One region of the Gordonia sp. NB41Y genome, then DNA from elsewhere that is predicted to be linked to it. Evidence: riboswitches for the same ligand, from Rfam matches in the RefSeq annotation. Region 1 holds a riboswitch; the other holds the start of a gene.
The links. A riboswitch is a leader RNA that binds a small molecule or an ion and turns the genes downstream of it on or off. The one in region 1 is predicted to bind cyclic di-AMP.

Region 1 (8,119 bases):
GGTCAGCAAGGACGCCAGGACGCCGGCCATCATGAGGCCGGCGAGCAGCAGGATCGCGCCGCTTGCGCGGCGGCGGAGCTTGCGTCGAGACTTCGCCTTCCGGGCGGTGCCGGTCGACGGCGACGAGTGGACCGGATCGACCGCGTCGGCTGCATCGCTATCCGACGAGCGCGGTGGAGATGAACTCATCTGTATCTCTCTACTAGCGGACGGACTGTGTGTGGTTTTGCGGGTCGCCCCGCGTGAGGATTTCCATCCTCAGGGTTCGGTCGGGGGACCGAACTCAACGGATGAAGTAGATCGTCACGAACAGGGCGATCCACACGATGTCGACGAAGTGCCAGTAGTAGGACACGACGATGGCGGCGGTTGCCTGGGCTGGGGTGAACTTGGAGAGCTTGGTACGGATCAGCAGGTAGATGAAGGCCACCAGACCGCCGATCACGTGCATACCGTGGAAGCCGGTCGCCATGTAGAACACCGAGCCGTACGCACTCGACGAGAGCGTGGTGCCCTCGTGCACCAGGTGGTAGTACTCGTACCCCTGGCCGGCGACGAAGAAGGCGCCCATCAGGAAGGTCAGGACGTACCACCGTCGCAGACCGAAGACGTCGCCGCGCTCGGCGGCGAACACACCCATCTGGCACGTGACCGACGACAGGATCAGAACCGTGGTCACGGGGATGGCGAGGGCGAGATTGAGCTCGGTGGGCTCCGGCGGCCAGCCGTCCACAGGGTTGGCATTGGCACGCGCGACGAAATACATCGCAAACAGGCCTGCGAAGAACATGAGCTCACTGGACAGCCACACAATCGTGCCGACACTCACCATATTTGGGCGGTTCAGTGAGTGCACGCGCGCAGTGATGGCTGTTCCCGAGGTACCTACAGCGCTAGTCACAGGTTGAAGTATGACGGTTCGTAGTACGCGGTGACCACTTGGGTCCGAGATTGGTGGGAACTTTTTCTCTTCCCGCTGGTCGCAGGCCATCGCGAGGGCCGGTCGGCGTGTCCCGAACAGCGCCCTGCCCCGATCGAGACGGCCCCTCGTTCTCATGGTTGGCTCAGGGAATGGCGCTATCGGGAGACGGATCGGGCAGCGGGGAGCAGATGTCGGGTCCGCGTGACCTCAACGGCCGGCCGGTGTCGAGGACACGGTGGCAGCGGATGACGGCGCGGCTGGGCCGTGCCGGTGAGGAAGGACTGGCCACCGACGACCCGGAGCTGGTGACCATCGTCGGCTCGCTGGACGACGCGGTGTCGAGTGCGACCCTGCTGTCGGAGTCGGCGTGGGAACCGGAACAGCAGGTGGTGCTGCGGCATCTGCTGATGTTGCCGACGACCCGGGTGGCCGAGGCGGTCGCGGTGGCCGGTCTCGACGGCTATGCCGCGATGGATGTCTCCGACACCGACCGGGACTGGGCGGCGACCGCACCGATGTTCAGTGGACCGGCCCCGGCCCAGTCCGAACTCGTCGTCCTCGGGCGGGTGCAGCTGATCGACGCGATGCACCTGTCACAGGAGCGTTCGCGGATGGCGAGCCTGGGTTCCCGGCACGGCGGGGTGGCGCTGGGCTGGCAGGTGTGGCAGCGCGCGTCCTCGAGCTGACGACCCGGCCATTAAGGTGCTTGGTGTGAGCAACGCGCAGACGTATACGTGGCCGCAGATCCTCGGCCGGGTCACCGATGGCATCGACCTGACGGTCGAGGAGGCCACCTGGGCGATGAACGAGATCATGACCGACAGCGCGACCGGGGCCCAGATCGCCGCGTTCGGTGTCGGCGTGAAGATGAAGGGCGCCGCACCTGCGGAGTTGCGCGGTCTCGCCGCGGCCATGCTCGACCATGCCGTCCCGGTCGCGGTGTCGCGTCCGGCGGTGGATGTGGTCGGCACCGGCGGCGATCGGTCGCACACGGTCAACATCTCGACGATGACGTCGGTGGTGATCGCCTCGGTCGGTGTGGCCGTGGTCAAGCACGGCAACCGTGCGGCGTCGTCGAAGAGCGGTGGCGCCGATGTGCTCGAGGCGCTGGGTGTGGAGATCGGGCTCGGTGCCGAGGCCGTGGCCCGGTGCGTCGACGAGGTGGGCATCGGATTCTGCTTCGCCCCGGTGTTCCACCCGGCATTCCGGTTCACCGGCCCGCCGCGCAAGCAGATCGGCATCCCGACCGTGTTCAACGTGCTCGGACCGCTGACCAATCCGGCCCGGCCCGCACGCGGCCTGATCGGGTGTGCCTTCCCCGACCTCGCCCCGGTACTCGCGCGGACCTTCGCCGAGCGGGGATCGTCGGTGCTGGTGGTGCGCGGCGACGACGGCCTCGACGAGCTCACCACCACCGCGACGTCGACGGTGTGGCAGGTCGTCGACGGTCAGGTCGTCGAGCTGACCCTCGATCCGCGCGAGCTGGGCATCGAGTTGGTCGAGCTGTCGGCACTGCAGGGTGGCGATGCGACGGTGAACGCCGTGATCGCCCGCGAACTGTTCGCCGGGACCACCGGGCCGGTGTGCGATGCCGTGCTGCTGAACGCGGCCGGCGCGATCGTGTCGGCGGAGATGACCGCGCCGTTCGACGATGCGGGTCTGGTCGCGGCGATGGCCGAGGCCAAGGACCGGGCCGCACAGGCCATCGACTCCGGTGCGGCCACTGCGCTGCTGGAGCGGTGGGCGGCCCTCACCCAGGAACTGGGCGCGCAGTCCTGACCGGGGTCTGCACCCCCGTCGCCGCACTCCTCCCTATATAAGGAGAAACAGATGTGCCCGGGTCGCCGACGCGGCCCGGGCACAGTGCTGTCTGGAGTGCGGTCGTTCAGGCCTCCCCGATCGAGAACCCGCCCTCGACCTCGGAGCTGGAGTAGCTGCGGAATGCGATGTGGGTGGCGGTGCGGGAGACACCGGGCAGCCGGTTGATCCGGCCGGTCACCACGTTCGCGATCTCCTCGTGGTCGCGGACCCGGACCTTGGCGATCAGGTCGACGTCGCCGGCACACGAGTACACCTCGGTCACGCCGGGGATGTCGGCGACGGCCTGCGCGGTCTCCGGGATCTGGTGGACGTCGGCGTGGATCAGGACGATGGCGGTGATCATGGCCTCAGCCTAGTCGGGCGTGCTCGCGTGCCCGGCGTGCCGCGTCGGACCAGTGGGCCCAGGCACACGCCGACCCGGCGGGCACCGCGAACGGGTCGGTGGTCGCGACGATCCGGCCGCCCGGTTCGGTGACCCACCGATAGAGAAGGCCGGTCTCCTCGGCCGGTGCGCCGGCCAGGGGGCCGTCGCCGGGGATCACCGTCTCCGCGCAGGCCCGCAGCGCCTCGACGACGGGCATCGGGGCCACCCCGCGGCGGGCGGTGCCGGCCGCGGCCAGCCGGCCGTGCCGGATCACCGCGAACTCCCAGCCGCCGGCACCGTCGGGGCGGGCCACGACGATCTCGGCGATCGCGGCCAGCGCCGCGAGCCGCTGACACCGGGCCAGTGCGTCGATGCACGCGGCGAGCCGGTCGCGGTGGCGTGCGGCGGTCTCGAACATGTGCGCCTCGGTGTAGTGGTCGAGTTGTCCGACGAGGGGGTCCATCAGATCGTTGCGCCGACCGCGGAGCAGATCGTGGGCGGCGGTCACCCGCGGCAGGTACTCGGTGAGGGTCTGCGGGGTGGCCGCTGCGGCGGCACAGCCCCCGACCTCGTCGCCGCCGTCGGCGGCGGTACGACACCAGTGGTGGGTCGCCGAGGCCGGCAACCGGTGCCGGCAGGTGCGCAGACCGGCGGCCGCCGAGATCAGGTCGGCGATCTCGGTGGCGCGCGTGCGGTTGGCGATCGGTCCCACGGCGTCGTCGGTGGCGGTGCGCGTGACCCGCAGGCGGGGGAAGCGTTCGGCGGTCAGCTCGATCCACCAGCCGCGGTGCGGCTGTCGGGAGCGCCGGTTGTAGGCGGGTGCGTGGGCTGCGATCAGCCGGAGCTCGCGGACGGCGGCCTCGAGCGGATGGGCGCACTCGACGTGGTCGACGCGGACCGCCAGCCGCACCATCTCGCCCATGCGTCGCCGGGGGTCGCCGCCGGTGAAATAGGACAGCACCCGGCGTCGCAGATCGCTCGCGGTACCGACATAGAGGACCTCCGACGCGGGGCCGCGGAAGAGATAGACGCCGGGGCGGTTCGGCAGGTGCTGCGCCAGATGCCGTTTCGCGCGGAGTTCGGGGTCCGAGCGGGGGAGGTAGGCGGTCAGGTCGCCGTAGGTCCGCACGCCCTGGTTGCCGATGCGCTCGAGCAGGTGGTGGAGCACCTCGACGGTGGCGCGGGCGTCGTCGAGCGCGCGGTGGGTGGGGCGGGTGGACACCCCGAACAGATCGGCCAGGGCGCCGAGCTTGACCGTGGGTGCCTCGTCGCGGGCCAGGACGCGGCGGGCCAGCCGCACCGTGCACAGGCTGGTGGGGAACGGGAAGTCCTGATGGAGCCGGGTGGCGGTGTGCCGGAGGAAGCCCATGTCGAAGCGGGCGTTGTGCGCCACCAGGATCGAACCGCGCGCGAACTCGACGAAGGACGGGAACACCTCGTCGATCCGCGGGGCGTCGTAGACCATCGCCTCGGTGATCCCGGTGAGCGAGACGATCTGCGGAGGGATCGCGCGGCCCGGGTCGACCAGGGTGGCGAACTCGCCGAGGACCTCGCCGCCCCGGATCTTGACCGCACCGATCTCGGTGATGCGGTCGTTCGCCGGATCGCTGCCGGTGGTCTCGAGGTCCACCACGACCATCGTCGTGTCGAACAGGGCGACTTCGCCGAACGCATCGCCCGCGGCTGCGTCACCCCACGCGTCGGACTCCGACGCGTCGAGATCGGTGAACGAGAGTTGATCGGCGTCTACCAGCACACCGCGAACAGTAGTTCGAGCCACCGACAGGGACTTGTGGGGCCGGTGTGACAGGAGGGGGATTCGCCGATGTGTTCGGTTTTGTCGGTGGTCGTTCCTACTGTGACGGGTGACGGCGGTCGACGAGGATCGTCGCCGTCCCGGAGCCCCGGGACGGTCCCGGTTGGCCGGTTTTCACCCGCCCGACACCGAAATGAGATGGAGATCACAGATGTACATCGAGTGCAGCAACTGTCCAGCTCGTCGGCACGCCTGCGACGGATGCATGATGAACGTCCTCTTCGGGCCTGTGAGCAGCGAAGACGGGGGTGTGGCCGGGCCTGCCGATGCGGCCTTCGACGAGTCGATGGCCGACGCCGAGATCCGTTCGGCCATCGATGTATTCACATCGGCTTCAATGGCGACCAGGTCGGCTGCACGATCGGCAATGGGGACCATCGGCCCTGCTAGCAGGGCCGGAGCCGGGCCTGTCCTGAAGATTCTCCGCGCGGGATGATTTCGGGCGCGGCGACGCCTCCGTGTCCCCCAGTGGACAGACCCGCATCCTTTTTCGTAACCTTTCCGAGACCTTCGCGGAGCGTCCTGCTTCACCAAGAAGTAGTCCACGAAGATCACCGCTCAATCGCCCGCATGGGCGAACCGGGGAACCACAGTTTTCGGAGCGATCCGAATTGGGGTGAATCGCGCTCTGGACACCGATCACGGTGACCAGATCCGTGTAGGGCCATTCTTCCGGCCCGAACCCGACAGCTAACTCGGTAGGCGGTAGAGGGAGAAACAAAAGGAGAAGTCTTTTCGTGGGCAAACACCGTCTGGAACAGCCGAGTCGCGGTGGCAGCGTCGCCAAGAAGGCGATGATCGCGGGATCGCTGACCGTCGGATCGCTCGCCGTCGCCGCGGGCCCGGCTCTTGCCGCCCCGGCGCCCAGCGCGACCATCGAGATCCCGAATCTCGGTAAGTTCACGCTGCCGGGTGTCGATCAGAAGCAGGTTCCGAACCAGTTCCGTCCGGGCAGCCTCCCGGGCCTGGTGACGCCGACCCTGACCGCCGGTGAGAAGGCCGTGAAGGCCGCCGAGAGCAAGATCGGTTCGCCCTACAGCTACGGTGCCGCGGGCCCCAACGCCTTCGACTGTTCGGGCCTCGTCTACTGGTCCTACCAGCAGGCCGGTAGGACCATCCCGCGCGACAGCTACGGACAGCTCGGTGGCGGACGTGCGGTGTCCTACTCGGATGCGCGTCCCGGCGACGTCCTGATCTTCAACGGTGGCGGCCATGCCGGCATCTACATCGGCAACGGCCAGTTCATCCATGCGTCCACCTACGGCGTTCCGGTCAAGAAGGCCGCCGTCAACGAGTGGTCGCTCGTCGGAGTTCGGCGGTACTGATCCGCGATCGACGACGACGTGTGAACATGGATCGGGCGGATCGCGGTACTCGCGGTTCGCCCGAACCCGTACTCCGGGTGGATCGTTCGAGATCGACCGGAGACGATGTTCGGAACCTGGGGGATCCGGCGTGATGACGACCGGCAAGGAAGTGTGGTGACGCCCGTGGAAGCGGGAAAGGCGATCGTGGGGAAGCGGTCGGGACGGTTGGCGCTGGGTACGGCGCTGTGTGCACTGACGGTGGCCGTCGCACCACCGTTGGGATTTGTCCACGCGCCCGAGGCGGCGGCTGCCCCGGTGCAGACCGCCGATCAACTCCTCGCGCGCTACCAGAAGCTCAGCCAGCAGGCCGAACAATCGGCCGAGGCGATGCACAATGCGCAGATCGAGTACGACAAACAGCGCCGCATCGTCGCCGACTCCAAGCGTGCCTCGGCCGACGCCCAGCAGTCGCTGACCGCGTCCGAGAAGTCGCTGGCCACCCTGCAGCAGCGATTCGATGCCGTGGTCCGAGCCAGTTACATGGGCCGGCGCACCAACGACATGTACGCCGTGCTCACCAGTGACTCGCCGCAGACCCTGCTCGACCAGATGTCCGGGCTCGAGCTCGTCGCCCGCCGGTCGGCGGCGGACCTGAACGAACTGAAGACCGTGCGCGCGCAGACCGTCGCCAAGCGGACCGCCGCCGATGAGGCCGCCGCCCGGGCGACGCAGGCCGTCTCCGATGCCGAACGCGTCCGTGGTGATCTGCAGAAGCAGCGCGCCGAGTTGCAGTTGCAGGCCGCGCAGATCCGGGTGATCTATTCCTCGATGACCGGCAAACAGCTTGCCGCACTGGCCGGCCCGAAGTTCGACTTCGATCCGCGGGCGGTCCCCAGGGGCACCGCGCCGGCACTCGTCGCGGTGCAGGCCGCACTCACCCGGATCGGTGACCCCTACGTGTGGGGTGCCACCGGCCCGGACTCGTTCGACTGCTCCGGCCTGATGGTCTGGGCGTTCAAGCAGGCGGGCAAGACCCTGCCCCGCTCGAGCGAGGCGCAGAACGCCGCCGGCACCCCGGTCGACCGCAACAACCTGCAGCCCGGCGACCTGATCATCTACTACCCGGATGCCCATCACGTCGGCATGTACGTCGGCGAAGGCTACGTGATCCACGCATCCACCTTCGGTGTCCCGGTCAAGGTCGTCCCGCTCGACGACGCCGGACCCTTCAGCGCCGCACGGCGTTACTGAAGCGTCCCGCGTTGCGCGTCGAGCGATCCCGCGCGGCGGTGACCGTGGTCACCCTCGCGGTGACCCTGGCCGTCGGGCTGACGGCATGCGGTGACACCACGGGTTCCGGTGGTGCGCCATCCGGTTCGGCCCGGTCCGGATCCGGTTCGGCCGCCCCGACCGCGACGAACGTCTACCTCCAGCAGCGCGCCCAAGGGGTGCAGGCGCTGCTGGACCGGCTGTCGCACGTCCTCGTCGAGGGCCGCGAGGGTGCCCTCGACGTCCTGATCGACGAGGCTGCGAGCCCGGCGTTCCGGACATCGGTGCAGACCGCCTGGGCCGACCTGTCGTCGGCGGCCCCGGCGCCCGAGCGGGCAGCCCGCCTGCGGATGCGCACCCTGCGCTATCAGCTCGCTCCCACCGAGGAGGCCGAGACCCTGGTACCCGCAGCGGTCCAGGAACGTCTCGACGCGCAGGGCAGCACCGACTCCTGGGTCGCCCCGGTCGAGATGCACTTCGCCCTCGGTGGCGCGCGGACGCCCGGGATCGACGAGGAGGAGGTGGTGATCGCCTCCCAGGTGGTCGTCGCCCGCTACCCCGACACCACCGGTACCGGCGACTCCTGGCGACTCGTCGGTGATGCCTCCCTCGTCGGCGAA
Region 2 (8,119 bases), 1.0 Mb from region 1:
AGGACGACCTGCCGGAGGAGTCGCGGGCGTCGGCGTTCGGCCGGTCGGAGACCGTCCTGCAGCTGTGCTGGGTGACCGGCGCGGCACTCGGCGTGCTGCTGCCCACCACACTGTGGATCGGATTCGCCGTGGTCGCGGCGTTCCTCGGGGTCGGCCTGACCCAGACCGTGCTGACCGTCCGCGGACACTCACTGATCCCCGGCCTCGGTGGGCATCGCCCCGACCAGACCGCCCCCACCACCCCGTTCGCGGCGGCACCGACCACCCACTACAGCCATCCGACGACGCGGCACGAACCGCCGCGGCGTCGACCCGGACCGGGCGACGAGCCCACCAAGCGGATGGGATATCACTAGACCGTGATGAGTTCCGGTGAGAAGAAGGCCGTCGCGATCATCGCGCTGGTCGCGATCGTGGTGGTTGCCGTCGTGGGCAGTGCGGTCGGTGTGCTCGTGGCCACCGCCCACTCCGACGACGAGGACGGCGCCTACCTGCACCTGGCGGTCGGCGACCAGCTGCACACCGTCGAACCCGTGCGCTGGTGCGATGTGTTCCTCACCGAGTGCACACCGCCGCCGAACCAGCCGCAGCGGGAGACACCGCACGTCCCGGTCCCGACCGGCACGTCGGTGCTGCTGTCGGTGCCGTCGGTGATCGCGTCGGGTCCCTGGAGCCTGACCGCGCTGTATGCGACGCCGAAGGGCCTCTACGAGGATTCCCGCATCCTGCAGTCCGGCACGACCTTCACGGTGAAGCTGGAATCAGAGCCCGATCGGGTGCTGGTCGGCATCACCGTGATCGTGCCGTCCGCGGTGGTCAACGCCGACGGCACGATCGACACCGCACGCGGCGCCCTGGCCGTGCAGACCGCGCCGGTCGGGTTCGCCGTCCCGGCGATCTGACCCGCACGCGGATCGTCCTGCCGGGAGATCCGGGCAGGACGATCCGGGTGATCGGGGTGGGGCGATCAGTGATCGAGTTCGCGGGCGACCGCGCGCACAACCTCGGAGATCCGCTGCGCGGTCTTGCGATCCGGGTAGCGGCCCTGACGCAGGTCGGGCTGCACCTTGTTCTCGAGCAGGGTGATCAGGTCGGCGACCATGCCGTGCAGTTCGTCCGGGCTGTGCCGCTTGACGTCCTTGCGGGCGGCTTCCCGGGCGGCCTCACGGGCGTTCTTGGCCATGCTGGGTGCCGGCTCGAGCACGCTCACGCGCAGCGCCTGCGGCCCCCGGCGACCGGCGGCCATGTCGAACTCCACTCGCTGCCCCGGCTTGAGGGCCGCGATGCCCTCGGGAAGGGCCGACGCACGGACGTACACGTCCTCGCCGCCCTCTTGAGCGAGAAAACCGAAGCCCTTGTCGGCGTCGTACCACTTCACCTTGCCCGTCGGCACTGTGCTCACCCTCACTGAAAATCGGTCGGTCACAACAAAAAAGGCGCCCGGTCCCACACAGAACGATGAGCAACAGGCGCCTGGTCGTCACCATCCTAGCCAACCGTCCCGCACCGGGTCACACCCATTACCGTCCACCGAACGCCCCTCGCACCCGTGCCGGTGTGGGCGAGCGGTTCCGGTACCCCTGCACTGCCACGGTCCACAGGAGGTGCCCGGGTGTTCTACCGTGGATGACATGGAGTTCTACCGTGGGTGATATGGAGAAGAAGCGATCATCGCGGCTGTTGCCGGTGGCGATCGTGGTGTTCGTGATCGGCCTGATCGCGCTCATCGCACTGTTCGTGATGCCGGCTGTCGCCGACGGCGAGACGGCACCGACCGCGGTCTATCTGCTGGCACTGTGCGCCCCGCTCGGATTCCTGCTGGCCATCGCCGCGGCCCTGCGCACCGGACGCCGGACACGGTGACCGCCCCGCCCGGCGAGTTCTCCGCGGTCACCGACCCCGGGGCCTTGAAGCAGGCCTTCGGCTGCTTCCCGTCGGGAGTCGTCGCCGTCTGCAGCGATGTGGGCGGCCCCCACGACCCGCAACCGATCGGGATGGCGGCCAGTTCGTTCACCTCGGTGTCGATGGACCCGCCGCTGGTCAGCGTGTGCGTCCAGAACACCTCCACCACCTGGCCGCGGCTGCGGGCGTCACGGGCGCTGGGCGTCAGCGTGTTCTCCGCCGACCAGTCCGAGCTGTGCCGGCAGATGGCCGGACCCGCCGAGCACCGGTTCGACGGGATCGACCCGTTCGGTCCGGACGCCGGAACGCGGACCGGCGTCGACGACGGCGCACTGTTCGTCCCGCAGGCCGCCGCACATCTGTTGTGCACCGTCGCCCAGGAGGTCCCGGCCGGCGATCACGTCGTGGTGCTGCTCCGGATCGAGGCATTGCGCTCGGATCCGGACATCGAACCCCTGGTCTTCCACGCCAGCAGCTTCCGCGCCCTCGAGGCCCGACGATGACCACCGTCCATCTGGGCCTGCCCCTCCCCTCCCGCACAGCCGATCCCTGCCTGCCCGGTCTGTGCGCACCCGACACCACGCCTGCGGGCCCGGACAACCGGCTGTGGGACACCCATGGCCGGGTCGCGACCGATCTGCGCGTGTCGGTGACCGACCGCTGCAACCTGCGCTGCCGCTACTGCATGCCCGCCGAGGGTCTGGACTGGCTGCCCGGCGACGACCTGCTGACCACCGACGAGTTCATCCGTGTGCTGACCGTCGCGGTCCGCGACCTCGGGGTGCGTGCGATCCGCTTCACCGGCGGCGAGCCACTGCTGCGCCGCGATCTCGAAGAGATCGTGGCCGCGGTGACCGGGCTCGACGAACGCCCCGACATCGCGATGACCACCAACGGGCTGGGCCTGACGCGACGTATCGGCGGACTCGTCGACGCCGGGCTGACGCGGGTGAACATCTCGCTCGACACCGTCGATGCCGCCCGGTTCGCCGAGATCACCCGCCGCGACCGGCTCGGCGACGTACTCGACGGACTGGCCGCCGCGCGGGCCGCCGGCCTGCACCCGGTGAAGGTCAACGCCGTCCTCCCGGACCGGTCGGATCTGTCCCGCCTGCCCGACCTGCTCCGGTTCTGCCTGGACCACGGCTATCAACTGCGGGTGATCGAGCAGATGCCGCTCGACGCCGGCCACGACTGGGACCGGGCGTCGATGGTGACCGCCGACGAGATCCTGGCCACCCTGCAGGCCGGCTTCGACCTGCGGCCCGATCCGACGCCACGGGGGGCCGACCCGGCCCAGACCTGGCTGGTCGACGGGTACACCGAGCCCCACGGCGGACCGGCCCGGGTCGGCGTCATCGCGTCGGTCACCCGCCCGTTCTGCGGGGACTGCGACCGCACCCGCCTGACCGCCGACGGCGCCCTGCGCAACTGTCTGTTCGCGACGTCGGAGACGTCGCTGCTGCCCGCACTGCGCGGCGGGCCGCTGTCGGTGGACACCGACGCCGCCATCGCGCGGCTGTGGCGCGGCAATGCCTGGGCGAAGGGCCCCGGCCACGCGGTCAACTCCGCCGGTTTCCACCAGCCGGACCGGCCGATGTCGGCGATCGGCGGCTGAGTCGGATGCAGGTGACCGTCCGGTTCTTCGCTGCCGCGCGCGCCGCGGCCGGTGTCGACGAGACCGTCGTCGACGTCGCCGACTCGATCACCCTCGGTGAGTTGGAACACACTCTGGCCGACGGGAATCCGGAACTCGCACGGGTCCTCGAACGGTGCTCGTATCTCCGCGACGAGACCGCCCTGTGCGACCGCACCCGCCGCCTGGCACCGGTGCGGGTGCTCGACGTCCTCCCGCCGTTTGCCGGCGGATGACCCGCAACCGTCCTGTGACCTTTCTCACATAACGGCCCGGTAACGGGATGGACACGAGACGACCATCATGCCTGTGAACTGCGGTGACACTGAAATGGGGCCGAAAGTCCCGTTCGGACACTCGAAATGGGTTGCGGGATGGGGCGTGAATCCTCCGCTCGAACGACGTAGGGTTCGTGTCGACCTACTTCGGAAGGTCACAGCCAGACCAACACATCCATAACGTTCCACCGGGCGCGCCGAGCCTCGTTCCACCGGTGGGATGACGAGAAACATCTGGGAACGAGGACGGGGGACCCACCTTCCCATCCGGGAACCGGACGTCGACCGACGTCCTTGGGGTTAAGTCCGCGGCCACACCGGCCATAGCGACCGAGCACCTCTCGCTCGAACCCGACAGCTGACTTCGCAGGCGCGTGGAGAGAGGGAACGAACACCTATGTCCGGACGTCACCGCAAGCCGACGACCTCGACCACCACCAAGACCTTCGCCAAGGTCGCGCTGACCGGCGCCGTCCTCGGCGGTGGCGCCGCCCTGCTGGGCACGGGCTCCGCCCAGGCCGCCACCGACGCCGAGTGGAACCAGGTCGCGCAGTGTGAGTCGGGCGGCAACTGGGCCATCAACACCGGCAACGGCTACCAGGGCGGGCTGCAGTTCAGCCCGAGCACCTGGGCCGGGCACGGCGGCGGCGAGTTCGCCCCGACCGCCAACCAGGCCACCCGCGAGCAGCAGATCGTCGTCGCCGAGCGAGTGCTGGCGTCGCAGGGCAAGGGCGCCTGGCCGAGCTGTGGTGGCCCGCTGTCGGGTCCCACCCCGCGCACCGCCCCCGCCGACACCACCCCGCTGCGCAAGGCCGCGCCGACCCCGGCGCCGTCCACCCCGCAGCAGCCCGCCACCGGTCTCGAGCAGACCCCGGATGCCACCAGCACCCAGGAAGCCCTCGATCAGCTCGGTGAGGCCGGCGTCAGCCCCGAGGTCCAGGGACTGCTGAAGGCCGCCCAGAGCAGCGGCTACCAGCTCACCCCGGACCAGCTGCGCCTGTTCAACGACAACAAGGGCCTGATCCCGCTCCCCTGAGCGACCCAGACGAAGGGCCCCGCACGATGCATCACGCCGTGCGGGGCCCTTTTCCAATTCCGGGGTGAGTCAGGCGGAGCCGACCCATTCGTCACGTCAGGCGGAGCCGACCCATTCGTCACGTCAGGCGGAGCCGACCCATTCGTCTCTGCCGTCGTCGAAGAACTGGTGTTTCCACACCGGTATCCGGGCCTTGACCTCGTCGACCATCCGCGCGCAGGTCTCGAATGCCGGTCCACGGTGATCGGCGGCCACGGCGACGACGAAGGCCACGTCGCCGATCCGCAGGTCGCCGACGCGGTGGGATACGGCCACCGCGCGCACGCCCTGTGCCGATGCCGCGACCTCGGCGACCACCTCGGCCAGCACGGCCGGGGCGCTCGGGTGTGCCGAGTACGACAGCAGGGTGACGCCACGGCCACCGTCGTGATCGCGGACCGCGCCGACGAACCCGACGACGGCCCCCGCGGCCCCACCCGCGGCACGGGTGACGAGGTCCTCGTGCTCGGCGAGGGTGATCGGTTCGGTGGCGAGTGCGGTGTGGACGACCTGTACCGCGGACGGTTCCGGGATCATGGGTGGTCACCGCCGCGGATCTGGTCGAGGGTGTGGTCGAGGACCGTGCCGAGCACCGTCAGCCCGTCGCGCACCCCGCCGGTGGAACCGGGCAGATTGACCACGAGGGTGGTGCCGATGATGCCTGCGGTTCCGCGGGACAGGATCGATGTGGGGACGTCGGGGAGTCCGGATCGTCGGATCGCATCGGCCAGGCCGGGGATCTCGATGTCGAGCAGTGTCCGGGTCTGCTCGGGGGTGCGATCGGTGGGTGAGAGGCCGGTTCCGCCGGAGGTGACGATCAGGTCGACGCCCGCGTAGACGCCGGCGCGGATGGCCGCTCCGACGGGGTCACCGTCGGCGACCACGTCCACCTCGTCGACGGCGAAGTCGCGGGAGGCGAGCCAGTCGACGATGATCGGGCCGGATCGGTCCTGGTAGATCCCGCTGCTCGCCCTGGTCGACGCCACGATCACCCGCGCCGAACGCGAGGGTGTCACCGATCCGGGTCCTCGTCGCGAATCCAGTGGCCCGATCGGCCGCCGGACTTCTCCAGGAGCCGGACGCCGTCCATGCTGGCGCGCCGGTCGACCGCCTTGACCATGTCGTGCAGGGTGAGCCCGGCCACCGACACGGCGGTGAGTGCCTCCATCTCGACGCCGGTCTGACCGGCGGTGGTGACCGTCGCGGTCACGTCGATGCTGTCGGTGCCGACCTCGAAGTCGACGTCGACCGATGCCAGCGACAGCTGATGGCACAGCGGGATGAGCGCATCGGTGCGCTTGGCGGCCATGATCCCGGCGATGCGGGCCGTGGCCAGCACGTCTCCCTTGGGCAGGGAGGCGGAGGTGAGCAGTTCGATCACCCGTGCGGTGGTCCGGAAGGTGCCCGAGGCGACCGCCCGACGCCGGGTGACCGACTTGTCACCGACATCGACCATCCGGGCGGTGCCCGAGTCGTCGATGTGTGACAGCGATTCGCCGGTCACGGCTCAGCTGTTGATGTCCGTCTTGGGGTTGATGTAGTGCACCTTGTCCGCAGGCAGCGGGAACTCGACGTCCCCGAACGGGGACAGTGCACCGGCGACGTGGGTCGCGAACTCCGAGACGGCATGGTCGGGCACGTTGCCGTCGCCATCCCTCGGCCAGCCGTTGTCGACGTAGTGATTCTTCGAATTGCTCTCAGCCACGCGCATATTGTGCCATGCCCGACACCTGCCGGGCAGGCCGACCACCCACCCTCCGTTCGAATGATATGGCGGCACCCGTGTCATCGGTGGCGGTAGGGTCACAATCCAAGGTCCGACGAGCATCGAAGGGGAAGACGTGCCACTGAGTCCAGGTTCACAGATCGCCGGCTACCGCGTGGTCTCACTGCTGGGTTCGGGCGGAATGGGCGAGGTCTACCTCGTCGAGAATCCGCAGCTGCTCCGCCGCGAGGCCCTCAAGGTCATCTCGCTCGCCGGGGCTCAGGATCCCGACTTCCAGCGCCGATTCACCAACGAGGCGCGGACCACCGCGTCGCTGGATCACCCCAGCATCATCTCGATCCATCAGTACGGCATCACCGACGGCACCCCGTGGTTCACGATGAACTACCTGGAGGGCTCCGACCTCACCCACGGCCCCATCTCCGCGGCGGACGTGGTGACCGTCACCGAGCGGGTCGCCGACGCCCTGGACTACGCCCACCGACGTCAGGTGATCCACCGGGATGTCAAGCCCGCCAACATCTTCGTCAGCCGGGATGCCTCGGGGGGCGGTATCGAGCGGGTCACCGTCCTCGACTTCGGTATCGCCAAGCTGGTCAACTCCACCTCGCTGACCGCGACGAGTGCGTTCATCGGCACCCTCGCCTACTGCGCCCCCGAGGTGATCGAGGGGCACGACGCGACCGCGATGAGCGATCAGTACTCGTTGGCGTGCACGGTCTTCCAGCTGTTCACCGGTCAGGCACCGTTCACCACCACCACGCCGTCGGCGCTGGTGATGAGTCATCTGACCAAGCCGATCCCGCCGATCAGCTCCCTGCGACCGGACCTCGGCGCCTTCGACGCGGTGCTGACCAGGGCGCTCGCGAAGAACCCGGCGGACCGCTATCCGGACTGCCGGTCCTTCGCCGCCGCCCTCAAGTCGGCCGTCGACGGTTCCGGGGAGGCAACGGTGATCGGCCCGGCGGGGGGCCATCGTCCCGCCACCCCGGCTCCGGTGGGGACCCCGATCCCGCCCGGCGGTCTGTCGAACCCGCCGTCCTACCCCAATCCGGGGCACCCCAATCCGCCCTCGCACCCCAATCCGGGGTCCTATCCCAATCCGGCACAGCCGAACCCGGGCGCCTACCCGGCGTCACCGGGATACCCGGGCACCCCGCCGCCGACGCCGTATCCGTCGCAGCCGGGGATCGCCTCCGGTCCGACGATGGCGAATCCGACTGCGGGACTCGGCGGTCCGGGCACCGTGCCGCTGGGTGGCGGGCAGCCGCCGACCTACCCGCCGTCGCAGCCGAACCACCTCGTCGGCGGTGTTCCGGGGCAGCCGTACGGGCAGCCGCAGCCACCGCAGCGCAAGAAGCGCACCGGCCTGATCGTGGGTGTGATCGCCGTCGCCGCGGTCGTGATCGTCGCGGCCGCGGTCGGAATCGCGTTCGCAGCGGGTGCGTTCAGCGGCAGCAAGGACGACGATGTCACCGCGGCGCAGCCGTTCACCATGTCGG

Region 2: another riboswitch for cyclic di-AMP. It lies ahead of Q9K23_RS18560 (transglycosylase family protein); the one in region 1 lies ahead of Q9K23_RS23140 (C40 family peptidase).

The regions. Positions count from the first base shown of each region.
Region 1 covers NZ_CP132196.1:5,288,662-5,296,780, forward strand. The annotation lists gene Q9K23_RS23105 (cytochrome c) at 1-189, opposite strand, end outside; gene Q9K23_RS23110 (heme-copper oxidase subunit III) at 284-901, opposite strand; gene Q9K23_RS23115 (hypothetical protein) at 1,072-1,608, shown strand; gene trpD (anthranilate phosphoribosyltransferase) at 1,634-2,701, shown strand; gene Q9K23_RS23125 (Lrp/AsnC ligand binding domain-containing protein) at 2,808-3,086, opposite strand; gene Q9K23_RS23130 (DEDD exonuclease domain-containing protein) at 3,091-4,863, opposite strand; gene Q9K23_RS23135 (hypothetical protein) at 5,038-5,301, opposite strand; cyclic di-AMP (ydaO/yuaA leader) riboswitch at 5,469-5,643, shown strand; gene Q9K23_RS23140 (C40 family peptidase) at 5,661-6,248, shown strand; gene Q9K23_RS23145 (NlpC/P60 family protein) at 6,402-7,481, shown strand; gene Q9K23_RS23150 (hypothetical protein) at 7,493-8,119, shown strand, end outside.
Region 2 covers NZ_CP132196.1:4,274,341-4,282,459, reverse strand. The annotation lists gene Q9K23_RS18595 (MFS transporter) at 1-356, shown strand, start outside; gene Q9K23_RS18590 (DUF2771 family protein) at 363-902, shown strand; gene Q9K23_RS18585 (cold-shock protein) at 968-1,393, opposite strand; gene Q9K23_RS18580 (hypothetical protein) at 1,654-1,863, shown strand; gene Q9K23_RS18575 (flavin reductase family protein) at 1,860-2,405, shown strand; gene moaA (GTP 3',8-cyclase MoaA) at 2,402-3,520, shown strand; gene Q9K23_RS18565 (MoaD/ThiS family protein) at 3,526-3,774, shown strand; cyclic di-AMP (ydaO/yuaA leader) riboswitch at 4,002-4,205, shown strand; gene Q9K23_RS18560 (transglycosylase family protein) at 4,214-4,852, shown strand; gene Q9K23_RS18555 (molybdenum cofactor biosynthesis protein MoaE) at 4,976-5,428, opposite strand; gene Q9K23_RS18550 (molybdenum cofactor synthesis domain-containing protein) at 5,425-5,907, opposite strand; gene moaC (cyclic pyranopterin monophosphate synthase MoaC) at 5,904-6,347, opposite strand; gene Q9K23_RS18540 (hypothetical protein) at 6,399-6,602, opposite strand; gene Q9K23_RS18535 (protein kinase) at 6,733-8,119, shown strand, end outside.